One region of the Streptomyces sp. NPDC006691 genome, then DNA from elsewhere that is predicted to be linked to it. Evidence: riboswitches for the same ligand, from Rfam matches in the RefSeq annotation. Region 1 holds a riboswitch; the other holds the start of a gene.

What was found. Region 1 has a riboswitch for cobalamin ahead of ACFYNP_RS07790 (prenyltransferase/squalene oxidase repeat-containing protein). Riboswitches for the same ligand answer to the same signal wherever they lie in the genome.
Region 2: another riboswitch for cobalamin. It lies ahead of ACFYNP_RS25445 (ribonucleoside triphosphate reductase); the one in region 1 lies ahead of ACFYNP_RS07790 (prenyltransferase/squalene oxidase repeat-containing protein).

Annotation. Positions count from the first base shown of each region.
Region 1 covers NZ_JBIAGW010000003.1:221,734-227,138, reverse strand. Annotated here, with positions in the region: gene ACFYNP_RS07800 (energy-coupling factor transporter transmembrane component T) at 1-228, opposite strand, end outside; gene ACFYNP_RS07795 (SCO2322 family protein) at 236-883, opposite strand; gene ACFYNP_RS07790 (prenyltransferase/squalene oxidase repeat-containing protein) at 883-2,118, opposite strand; cobalamin riboswitch at 2,232-2,367, opposite strand; gene ACFYNP_RS07785 (MBL fold metallo-hydrolase) at 2,594-3,754, opposite strand; gene ACFYNP_RS07780 (aldehyde dehydrogenase) at 4,018-5,405, shown strand, end outside.
Region 2 covers NZ_JBIAGW010000012.1:200,351-205,755, reverse strand. Annotated here, with positions in the region: gene ACFYNP_RS25445 (ribonucleoside triphosphate reductase) at 1-1,535, opposite strand, end outside; cobalamin riboswitch at 1,579-1,760, opposite strand; gene ACFYNP_RS25440 (NAD(P)H-binding protein) at 1,945-2,607, opposite strand; gene ACFYNP_RS25435 (alpha/beta fold hydrolase) at 2,725-3,705, opposite strand; gene ACFYNP_RS25430 (hypothetical protein) at 3,900-4,355, opposite strand; gene ACFYNP_RS25425 (DUF2382 domain-containing protein) at 4,914-5,405, shown strand, end outside.

The DNA.
Region 1 (5,405 bases):
GCGCGACGCGGCCGTGGCGAGCCCGAGCGCCCAGAGCCACCAGGCGCCGGGGTGCACGGCGTTGCTCCGGCTCGCGACGGGCGCGGCCGGCGTCCGCCTCCGGCGGGGGGAACGGCGTGCGGGCGCGGACCGCTGGGTGAACGCCCGGCCTCCGGCCGGGCTGGGTTCCCCGCCCGCACCCGTACCCGCTTCCGGCCCGTGCTCGGCCTCCTCGTTCCGGGGTGGCATCGCCGGGTCAGTCTCCCCGGCGACGGCGGCGGGCCTGCCAGACCGCCGCCCCGCCCAGGGCGAGGACCGCGGCCGCTCCGGCCAGGAGTCCTACCGAGGGGCCCGAGCCCGGGGTGTCCTGCTTGGCGGGCGGCGCGCTCGCCGCCGGGCCGTCCACCTGCTCGCCGCACCCTGTGCGCGGGTAGCCCCCGATCGCGCACAGCAGGGCCGCGCTGTTGTAGCGCAGCGGCTTCGCCACGGCGGCCAGGGCGTCGGCGGTGGTGGCGTCCGGGGAGACCTGGGCGCAGGCGGTGCGCGGGGCGGGCGGGGTCTCGCCCGGGGCCGCGTCCTGGGGCGTGCCGAAGTCGATGACGAGCGCGACTCGCTTCGTGTCGTCCCTGGTCGGCGTCGTACCGCAGACCGCCTCGAAGGACGGTGCCGTACGCGGCTGGGTGGCGTCCTTGGAGTCCGCGCTCACCGCGAAGCGGAAGCCCTCCACCGAGCCGTCGCCGGGGTGCGCGGACGCCGGGCCCTGGGTGGCGTACGTCCAGGCGACGCCCGTCAGGTCCCAGAACGACCAGTACCGGTAGCCCGCCGCCTGCGCGGGACCCGCGGCGGTGGCGAGGAGCACCACGGCGAGGAGCAGCGCGGCGAACGAGGCGAGTCGCGTCCGCATCACAGCTGCTGGTTCTTCTTGCGGCCGCTGATCAGGAAGCCGACGCCGATGCCGGCGACCAGGCCGACGCCGACGATCCACCAGACCGAGATGCCGTCGTTCTTCTCGGACGACGACTTCGGCTTGGACGCGTCGGCCGGGGCGGACGACGTGGCCGTGGCCCGGGGGCCCGTCGCGTTCAGGGAGTCGACCAGGTTCACTCCGCCGAAGTTCGTCGGGTCGGCACCGGTCGCGTCCGCGGCGAAGATGAGCTGGGCGTAGGCGGCGGGGCCGCTCTCCTTGGCCCAGGCGGTGGCGTTCTTGGCGAGCCAGTCGGCGGACGCCTTCGCCTGCTGGGACAGCCCGTCGGCGGCGAGGGCGACGACCGCGTCCGCGGTGTTGCCGAAGTCGGGCTGACTTTCGGCGCCCGGCATCGCGGACTTCAGGAACCCGGTCGGGGCCAGCGTCCTGGCGAGGTAGGCGGCACCGTTGTGCGCGGCCTGCTCGGGCGTGGTGGCCTTCTCGCAGGCGGTGCCCTTGGCATCGGCGGGGCCGGCGGTCGCGGTCAGGCCCTTGCCGAGCGAGCCGGTCACCGCGGCGGCCGTCGCGTCCGCGTTGGCGTACAGCTTCCCGGTCTTCAGGTCGCCCTGGTAGGCGAAGGCGCCGCCGCCGGAGGGGTCGTCGCAGGGCAGCGCGAAGGCGAGCAGGCCGTCGAACGGGGACTTGCCGCCCTTGGCCGACTTGACCTCGGCCGGCTTCTCGCCCGCGGCGGCGAGTGCGCCGATGACGATCGCGGTGGAGTTGGCGTCGCTCTTCGAGCCGGGGTTGTAGGCCCAGCCGCCGTCGTCGTTCTGGACCGACTTCAGCCAGCCGGTGCCCTTCTTCACCGCGTCGTCGTGCCCGCCGAGCGCGACCAGTGCCTGGACGGCGGCCGAGGTGGCGTTGGTGTCGAGCATCGCCTTGGGGTCGCACGGCTTGGCCGGGTCCGCACGGAACGCGGTGAAGGCGCCGCTCTCGCACTGCTGGCCGGTGAGCCAGGTGACGGCCTGGCCGGCGGGCCTGACGCCCGTCTTCTCCTGGGCGAGGAAGGCGAGGGACTGCCGGAAGACGCCGTCGTACTGGGGGTCCTTGGTTCCGTACAGGCCCGGCGGGACCGCCGCGGGGGACGGCGTGCCGTCGGCGAATGCGGCCGGGGCGACGCCGCCCAGGACGGCGGTGGCGGCGGCGAGCGCTGCGGCGCAGCGGCGTACGGTCATGGCGGGCGGTGCCTCTCCTGCGGGGGGCGCGGGCACGGGCGCGCGCTGGCACCCGGCTCGGGCCCCGTATACCTCGACGGTGCGGGTCACCTGCGGTGTGCGGGTGACGTGTGAGCCGGTCATGCGGTGACGGGGCGTTCCGGCTTGCCACCCGGGGTGGCTTCACGGCTGCGGGTCAGCGCCGGGTTTGCACCGGCTTTCCCCCGTACGGGGCATGACGACGACCCGCCCACCCTACCCGGAGGGTGAACGACCCCCGGGCTCCGCCCCAGACCCCGTTCGCCCCTCAAGAGCGCTCGCCCTCAGACTCCGCCAAGGCCTCAACGGCCAGGGGGGACCGCCATGACGGGCTGCGGGTGCCCCGGTACCGGGCCACCCGCAGGGGCGCGGGGAGCCGCGCGAAGGGGCTGGGCGGGGACAGAACCGGGGTCGGGGGCGGCGCCCCAGACCAGCCGGACCAGCCGGAGCCGGACCGCTAGACCGAGCGGAACCGGACCACCCCGCCCCCCGGCACCCGCTCGACCCGCCCGAGCTTCTCCAGGCGCCGCACATGCGCCTCCGCCTCCGAGACCGCGATCGTGCGCGACCCGTACGGAATCTCCGACCAGGGCCGGTTCCACTCCATCCGTTCCGCCAGCTCCCACGGTGTGAGGGGGACGGCGAGGAGGGACAGCAGACCCGTCAGCCGGTCCTCGTGGTGGGTCAGGAGCTCGCGGACCCGCGCCCCCGCCGTGGTGAACGCGTGCTGGTGCGCGGGCAGGACCTCGGCGACCGAGAGTCGGCCGACGCGTTCGAGGGAGTCGAGGTAGTCGCCGAGCGGGTCGGTCTCGACGGCGTCGTCGGGGTCCTCGTACAGGCCGATGTGCGGAGTGATCCCGGGCAGCAGGTGGTCGCCGCTGAACAGGCGCCCGTTGCCGGGCAGCCCCGAGGGGTGCTCCTCCTCCAGGTGCAGGCAGACGTGGCCCGGCGTGTGACCCGGAGTCCAGATCGCGCGGAGCCGGCGCCCGGCCAGCGGCAGCAGGTCGCCCGGCACGATCTCGCGGTCGGGCAGCGCGGCCCGCAGCCCCGGCAGGGTCCGCATGCGTCCGGACGTACGGGCCTCGCGGAGCGGGGCGAGATGCTCCTCCGGGGCGCCGACCGCCGTGAGCTTGGCGCACAGGTAGTCCAGCCAGACGCCCGGTCGGGCCTCCCGGGTGCGGCGCACCACGGCGGCGTCCGCCGCGTGCATCGCGATCCACGCGCCGGAGGCGTCCCGGACCTGGCCGGAGAGGCCGTGGTGGTCGGGGTGGTGGTGGGTGATCACGACCCCGTGCACGGCGGAGACGTCCGTGCCGAGGGCCCGCAGGCCGGCGGCCAGGGTGTCCCAGGAGTCCGGGTCGTCCCAGCCGGTGTCGACGAGCACCGGGCCCCGGTCGGTGTCGACGAGGTGGACCAGGGTGTGGCCGAGCGGGTTGTCCGGGATCGGCACCTTGATGGAGTGGACCCCGCCCCCGTGGTCGGTCACCTGAGGGGCGGCCGCCTCAGGAGCGGTCGGCTCGGGCGAGGCCGCCTCGGGCGCGGCCGGCTCCCGCGCCGGCTCCTGTGCCCGTTCCCGCGTCGGCTCCTGTGCCCGTTCCCGTGCTGGCTCCTGCGGCATGGGGTCCTCGTCTCTCCGGATCCGTGACTCCGGGTCCCTGTGCGGCCGGCCGGCGCACACCCGGTCGAGTGGCACGCCCCCGGTCACTATAACTAGAACTGGTTACAGTGGGTGCCCGGCTCGGCCGACTCTCCGGTGATCAAGTCGGCCCGGGCGCGCATTCCCCACCTCGTCCCGGCCGTGGACTCCTCCAACTAGAACTGGTATCAGTTCTGAAACAACGTCAGGCCACAGCGAAGCCCGCGCCGCAGGAGGCACCAGGCATGACCGAGCTCGTGGAACACGGACAGCTTTTCATCGGCGGGGAGTTGACCGACCCGCTCGGCTCCGACGTCATCGAGGTGATCTCACCCCATACCGAGCAGGTCATCGGCCGCGTGCCGCACGCCTCCCGGGCCGACGTGGACCGGGCCGTGGCCGCCGCGCGCCGGGCCTTCGACACCGGACCCTGGGCGCGGGCCACGCCCGAGGAGCGCATCGAGGTGGTGTCCCGGATCAAGGACGCCATCCTCGTGCGGCACGAGGAGATCGCCCGGTCCATCAGCTCCCAGAACGGCTCCCCGTACTCCTGGAGCGTGCTCGCCCAGGCGCTCGGCGCGATGATGGTCTGGGACTCGGCGATCACCGTGGCCCGCCAATTCCGTTACGAGGAAAGGCGGTCGGGCGCCCTCGGCCCGCTCCTCGTGCGGCGCGAGCCGGTCGGCGTGGTCGCGGCCGTGGTGCCGTGGAACGTCCCGCAGTTCGTGGCGGCGGCCAAACTCGGGCCCGCGCTGCTCACCGGCTGCTCGGTGATCCTCAAGCCGTCCCCCGAGTCACCCCTCGACTCCTACATCCTCGGCGAGATCGCGGCCGAGGCGGGCCTGCCGGAAGGGGTGCTGTCCATCCTGCCCGCGGACCGCGAGGTCAGCGAGTACCTCGTCGGGCACCCCGGCGTCGACAAGGTGTCCTTCACGGGTTCCGTCGCGGCCGGCAAACGCGTGATGGAGGTCGCCGCGCGCCACCTCACCCGCGTCACCCTGGAGCTCGGCGGCAAGTCGGCCGCGGTGATCCTGCCGGACGCCGACCTCGAAGCGACCGTCGCGGGCGTCGTCCCGGCCGCCTGGATGAACAACGGGCAGGCCTGCGTGGCCCAGACCCGCATCCTGGCTCCGCGCAGCCGCTACGAGGAGATCGCCGAGGCGTTCGCCGCCGCCGCGGGCGCGCTCGTGGTGGGGGACCCGCTGAACGCGGCCACCCAGGTCGGCCCGCTGGTCGCCGAGCGGCAGCGGCAGCGCTCGCTGGACTACATCAGGATCGGGCAGGAGGAAGGCGCCAAGATCCTCACCGGGGGCGGGCGTCCGGCCGGTCTCGACCGGGGCTGGTACGTCGAGCCGACCCTCTTCGGAGACGTCGACAACACGATGCGCATCGCCCGCGAGGAGATCTTCGGGCCGGTCATCTGTCTGCTGCCGTACGGGGACGAGGCCGAGGCGCTCAGGATCGCCAACGACTCCGAGTACGGGCTCAGCGGCAGCGTGTGGACCGGGGACGTCGAGCACGGCATTGACTTCGCGCGCTCGGTGCGCACCGGCACCTTCAACGTCAACACCTTCAGCCTCGACATGCTGGGCCCGTTCGGCGGCTACAAGTCCTCCGGTCTGGGGCGGGAGTT
Region 2 (5,405 bases), on a different contig from region 1:
CAGGCCTCCCCGGTGGAGACGCGCTCCGACATGTAGAGGTGGAGTACGGTGCCGCCGGTGTACTTGCCCTGCAACTCGTCCTGCATCTCCAGCGCCGTGAACGGATCGTCGGTCCAACCGACCGGCAGCTGTGAGGAGTTGGTGTAGTAGGGGTGCTCGTCCGAACCTGCCTGGAGAATGCCGGGGAAGCGCTTGCGGTCCTCCTTCGCGAACCGGTACGTCGTTCCCTCTGCCGGGGTCGCCTCCAGGTTGTAGAGGTGCCCGGTCTGCTCCTGGAACTCGATCATCGTGGCCCGCACATGGTCGAGCAGCCGCACGGCCAGGGCGTGTCCCGCGGCGGTGGTGATGTCGTGGGTGTCGTACGTGAAGTTCCGGATCATCTCGTTGATCCCGTTCACGCCGATGGTGGAGAAGTGGTTGCGCAGGGTGCCGAGGTAGCGCTTGGTGTAGGGGTAGAGCCCGCCGTCGATCAGGTCCTGGACGGTGACGCGTTTGATCTCCAGGCTGGTGCGGGCGAGTTCGAGGAGCCGGTCGAGCGCGGTGAACAGGCCGTCCTCGTCACCGGCGTGGACATGGCCCAGCCGGGCGCAGTTGACGGTGACGACGCCGAGGGAGCCGGTCTGCTCGGCGCTGCCGAACAGTCCGTTGCCGCGTTTGAGCAGCTCGGTCAGGTCCAGCTGGAGCCGACAGCACAGGGAACGGATCTGGTGCGGCCGGAGGTCGGAGTTGATGAAATTCTGGAAGTACGGCAGCCCGTACTTGGCGGTCATCGCGAACAGCCGGTCGGCGTTCTCGCTCTCCCAGGGGAAGTCCCGGGTGATGTTGTAGGTGGGGATGGGAAAGGTGAACACCCGCCCGGCGGCGTCGCCTTCGGTCATCACCTCGATGTACGCGCGGTTGATCAGGTCCATCTCGGCCTGGAGGTCCCCGTAGCGGAAGTCCATCTCGACGCCGCCGATCACGGGCACCTCCGCACGCAGATCGACCGGGCAGGTCCAGTCGAAGGTGAGGTTGGTGAACGGCGTCTGGGTGCCCCAGCGCGAGGGCACGTTGAGGTTGTGCACCATCTCCTGGACGCACTGCCGGACCTCGTAGTACGTCATGGCGTCCTTGCGGACGAACGGAGCCATGTACGTGTCGAACGAGCTGAAGGCTTGGGCGCCGGCCCACTCGTTCTGGAGCGTGCCGAGGAAGTTCACGATCTGGCCGGCCGCGGCGGAGAAGTGGCGCGGTGGCCCCGAGTCGATCTGGCCGGGCACTCCGTTGAGACCCTCGGTGATCAGGGTGCGCAGCGACCAGCCCGCGCAGTAGCCCGCGAGCATGTCGAGATCGTGGATGTGGAGGTCGCCGTCGCGATGGGCGCGCCCGACCGCCTCTGGATACACCTGGTCCAGCCAGTAGTTGGCGATGACCTTTCCCGCGGTGTTGAGGATCAGGCCGCCGAGCGAATAGCCCTGATTGGCATTGGCGTTGACCCGCCAGTCGCTGCGGTCCAGATATTCGGTCACGGAATCGACGGCGTCGACGACAGTCACGTCAGCCCTCCCACGAGGCGTCGGAACGTTCTCCGGGCGTGAGTACGCGCGGATGTGTGCCGGCAGGTATCGGACTCGCGGGTTGTGCGCGTGCGGATGCGCGTACGCACCCGGCCGTCGTTCCCACTCACCGTTGCGGGGCAGTCCCGGATTCCCACCGGGTTCCCTCTTGCCTCGACGCGCGGCATCGGCCGCGGCCGTCGAACCGGCAGAACGAAACACTACATCTGCGATGGGATGCGATATCCCGACACGAGATGTTGTGTGACCTTGGTCCCGTATGTGGGGCCATAGGGAAGGGACTTCGGTCTCGGCGGGCGGCGGTGACGGCTACTGCCCATCGCGGGTCATGGTCCGCCGAACCGCCGAACCGCCGAACCGCCGAACCGCCGAGCGCTTGCGCGGTGAGTCAGGCGACGAGCGAGGCGACCGCCTTGTCCACCGGAACGCTTCCGCCGATCAGCTCCAGGGTCTGCCCCGCGGTGCCGGGCTCATGAAGCAGGGCGGCCAGCACGGAGGCCACGTCGTCGCGGGTGACGGCCCCTCCTCCGGTGGACTCGGCGAGGGTCACCAGGCCCGTGCCCGGCCCGTTGGTGAGCTGGCCCGGACGAAGGATCGTCCAGTCGAGCCCGGCCCGCGCCTGGACATCCGCGTCGGCCGCGGCCTTGGCGTACAGGTAGGCGGCGAATACGGAGGCGGAACCGCGGGGCGCGGGCGCGTTCCGGGCGCCCAGCGCGGACACGACGATGAAGCGCCGCACCCCGGCGGCCTCCGCGGCGTCCGCGAACAGGGAGCATGCCGCACGGTCCACAGTGTCCTTGCGGGCCACTCCGCTGCCCGGGCCGGCGCCGGCCGCGAACACGGCCGCGTCCGCGCCCTCCATGTGCGGGGCGAGCTCATCGAGGGACGCCGACTCCAGGTCGCACACGACGGGTTCGGCGCCCGCCGTCAGCAGATCGCCTGCCTGCTCCGCTGTGCGGATGATCCCCGCGACGTCGTCTCCGCGTGCGTGCAGCAGCCGTTCGAGCCGCAGTGCGATCTGACCGTGACCACCAGCGATAACAATGCGCATGTCACCGACCCTAGGCGCCGAGCCCGGTCCGCGCCGGGAAATCACCGATCCTCCATGTCCCCTTGGTCCCTCCTGCCCCGATGGCACTGGTGCGGGGCGCAGACGGGGGGGGGTGGTTCAGGCGGGCAGGCCGGCCAGCCAGTCGGTGAGGAGCCGGTTGACCTCGGCCGGACGTTCCTGCTGGATCCAATGGCCGCAGTCGTCCAGAACATGGGAGGCGACCAGCCCCGGCAGGGTGTCCGGGTATGCCTTGATCGCATCGGCCAGCCATGTCGTGGACGCGTCGCGGGCACCGCCGATGAACAGGGACGGCTGGGTGATGGGGGCGCCGTCGTAGGCGGCGAAGTCCTCCCAGTCGCGGTCCATGTTGCGGTACCGGTTGAGGGCCGAGGCGAGACCAGTGCGCTCGAACTCGCCGACGTAGAAGTCGAGTTCACGCTCCCCGAGCCAAGTGGGCACCCTGCCGGCGGGGAAGCGCTCGCGCAAGGTGCCGTTCCTGCTGACGAAGTGTGGGTCCGGGGCGCCGGGAGCCGGCATCGTGTCCGCGGACAGCGCCGCGTAGAAACCCGTGAGCCAGCCGCGGACATCCGGCTCGATCTCTGCCTCCGCGCGGCCCGGCTCCTGGAAGTACGAGACGTAGAACTCCTGGTCTCCTCCCATGCCGTTGAAGAGCTCGCTGGGGCGCGGCCCGCCGCGCGGCGCGTAGGGAACGCTCAGCAGCCCCACCGCGCGGAAGACCCCCGGGTGGGACAGGGCGGAATTCGCCGCGATGGCCGCGCCCCAGTCATGGCCGACGATCACCGCCGACTCCTCGCCCAGGGCCCGGACCACCGCGAGGTTGTCCTGGACCAGATCGACCATCCGGTACGCGGATGCGGCGGCCGGTTTGGAGGAGCGGCCGTAGCCGCGTACGTCGAGGGCGACCGCGCGGAATCCCGCCGCCGCGAGCACGGGCAGCTGATGACGCCAGGAGTACCAGGATTCCGGGAAGCCGTGAACGAGCAGCACCAAGGGCCCGGTGCCCTGCTCCACGAGATGGATCCGGCCGGCCGGGGAGGGGACCGATCGATGGGTGACCTCCGCGCTGTGCTGCGCCATGCGTTCCCTCCGGGACCGTTGATCGATGCGAGCCGGACGCGGCCCGGGCTCGCCGTTCGACTGGTTCAACGCGGATCACGCGCCGATAGTGCCGGGGCGGGGAACGGGCCGCCAGGACGTTCTTCGGAACACGCGGGAGTTCGGTGAGGGGTTCCCCCAACCGCCGCCGTTGGGGGGTCAGTTGGCGGCTCTCTTCACCTCAGCCCCAGCTGCTGCTGACAGGCGCGTACCACCGCAGGGTCGAAGCCGGTGCCCTTGGCCCAGGCGCAGACCTGACCTGGGTCGTAACGGGGGCGGGGCTGTTCGCGGTGGTGGTGCGGCGGGATCGCGGGCGCGGGGTGCCGGGCGGCGGCCCGGCGCTGGACCGGGGTGCGGTGAGCCGAGGCCGCCGTGTCGGGGCGCGGGCGGTCCGGGGCCGGCCCGTCCGGCGGCTGGACGGCGCCCGAGCCGCGGGTGGTGGGCGCCGAGCCGGTCGCCGGGGCCAGGGCTTCGCGGGCGGGCCACTGCTCCGGCCCGGGCGACACGGCGGTGAGGCGGCCGCCTTCCGGCTTCAGCTGTCGGTCGGGTTGCCCGGGCTTGGAGGTGACCGAGACACAGCCGGTGGCGAGCAGCCCGGCGCACACGACGAGCAGCAGACGGGGCCTGGCCATCAGGACGTCCCACCGGGGAGCGCCGCTACGACCATGGCCGGGCCCGCCGCCGCGCCCCCTGCCTGCCGGACGACAAGGACGGCCGAGGCCGTCGTCCTGACGCTGGTCGTGGCACGGATGGTCGTCCTGGCAGACATGCGCATGAATACCCCTCGTCGAAGCTCTCCCGTACTGGGTGAACTTCGTAGCGGGCGGCCGAGACGGAAGTCGAGCCGAGCGGAGATCCGTTCATCCCTGAGCGTGAGAAACGTGATCATCGCACCGGGCGGGCGTCGTGACGGGGCCCGAGGGGCGTCGGCTCGTCTGGCATCACCGGGCGTCACGGTTCGCGTCCCGTGCGCAATGGGCGCGTTCACGCGGATGGCCTAATGCGCCCGGCCGCCCCGGACGGCTGCCGCCAGGCATGGGGGCGGGGGCGGTGGGCGGCGTGTGAGCCGTTGCGCGCGGTCGGTTGCGGTCGCCGGGGCGCGGGGGATGTGGCGGGGTTGTAGCGAGGGCCGGGGCTCCGTATGCGGATGCCGCCGTGCCCATCCCCCCGACAGGTCAGGAGTGATCCGCATGAGTACCGGTGACATGTTCAGCCGCCCCGAGGGTCTCAAGGGCTTGGTGGCTTACGACCCCGACGGAGAGAAGATCGGCGGGGTCGAACAGGTCTACCTGGCCGACGGCTCGGGCCGCCCGGAGTGGGTCACGGTCAAGACCGGCCTCTTCGGCACCAAGGAGTCGTTCGTGCCGCTGGCCGGTGCCCGCCGTGACGGCGACGCCCTGCACGTCGCGTACGCGAAGAGCGTGGTGAAGGACGCCCCGCGGCTGGACGCCGAGGAGCACCTCGACGCCGCGGCGGAGAGCGAGCTGTACCGCCACTACGGCGTCGACGGGTTCGGCAAGCACACCCCGGGTCCGGGTGGCGCCGCCGGCAGCGTCGACGTCCCCGGGAACGCCACGGGTACGGACGTCCACGCCCGGTTCGCCGGTGACGAGGACGCCCTGATCCGATCCGAGGAGCGGCTGCGGGTCGGTACCGAGAACGAAGAGGTCGGCCGGGCCCGA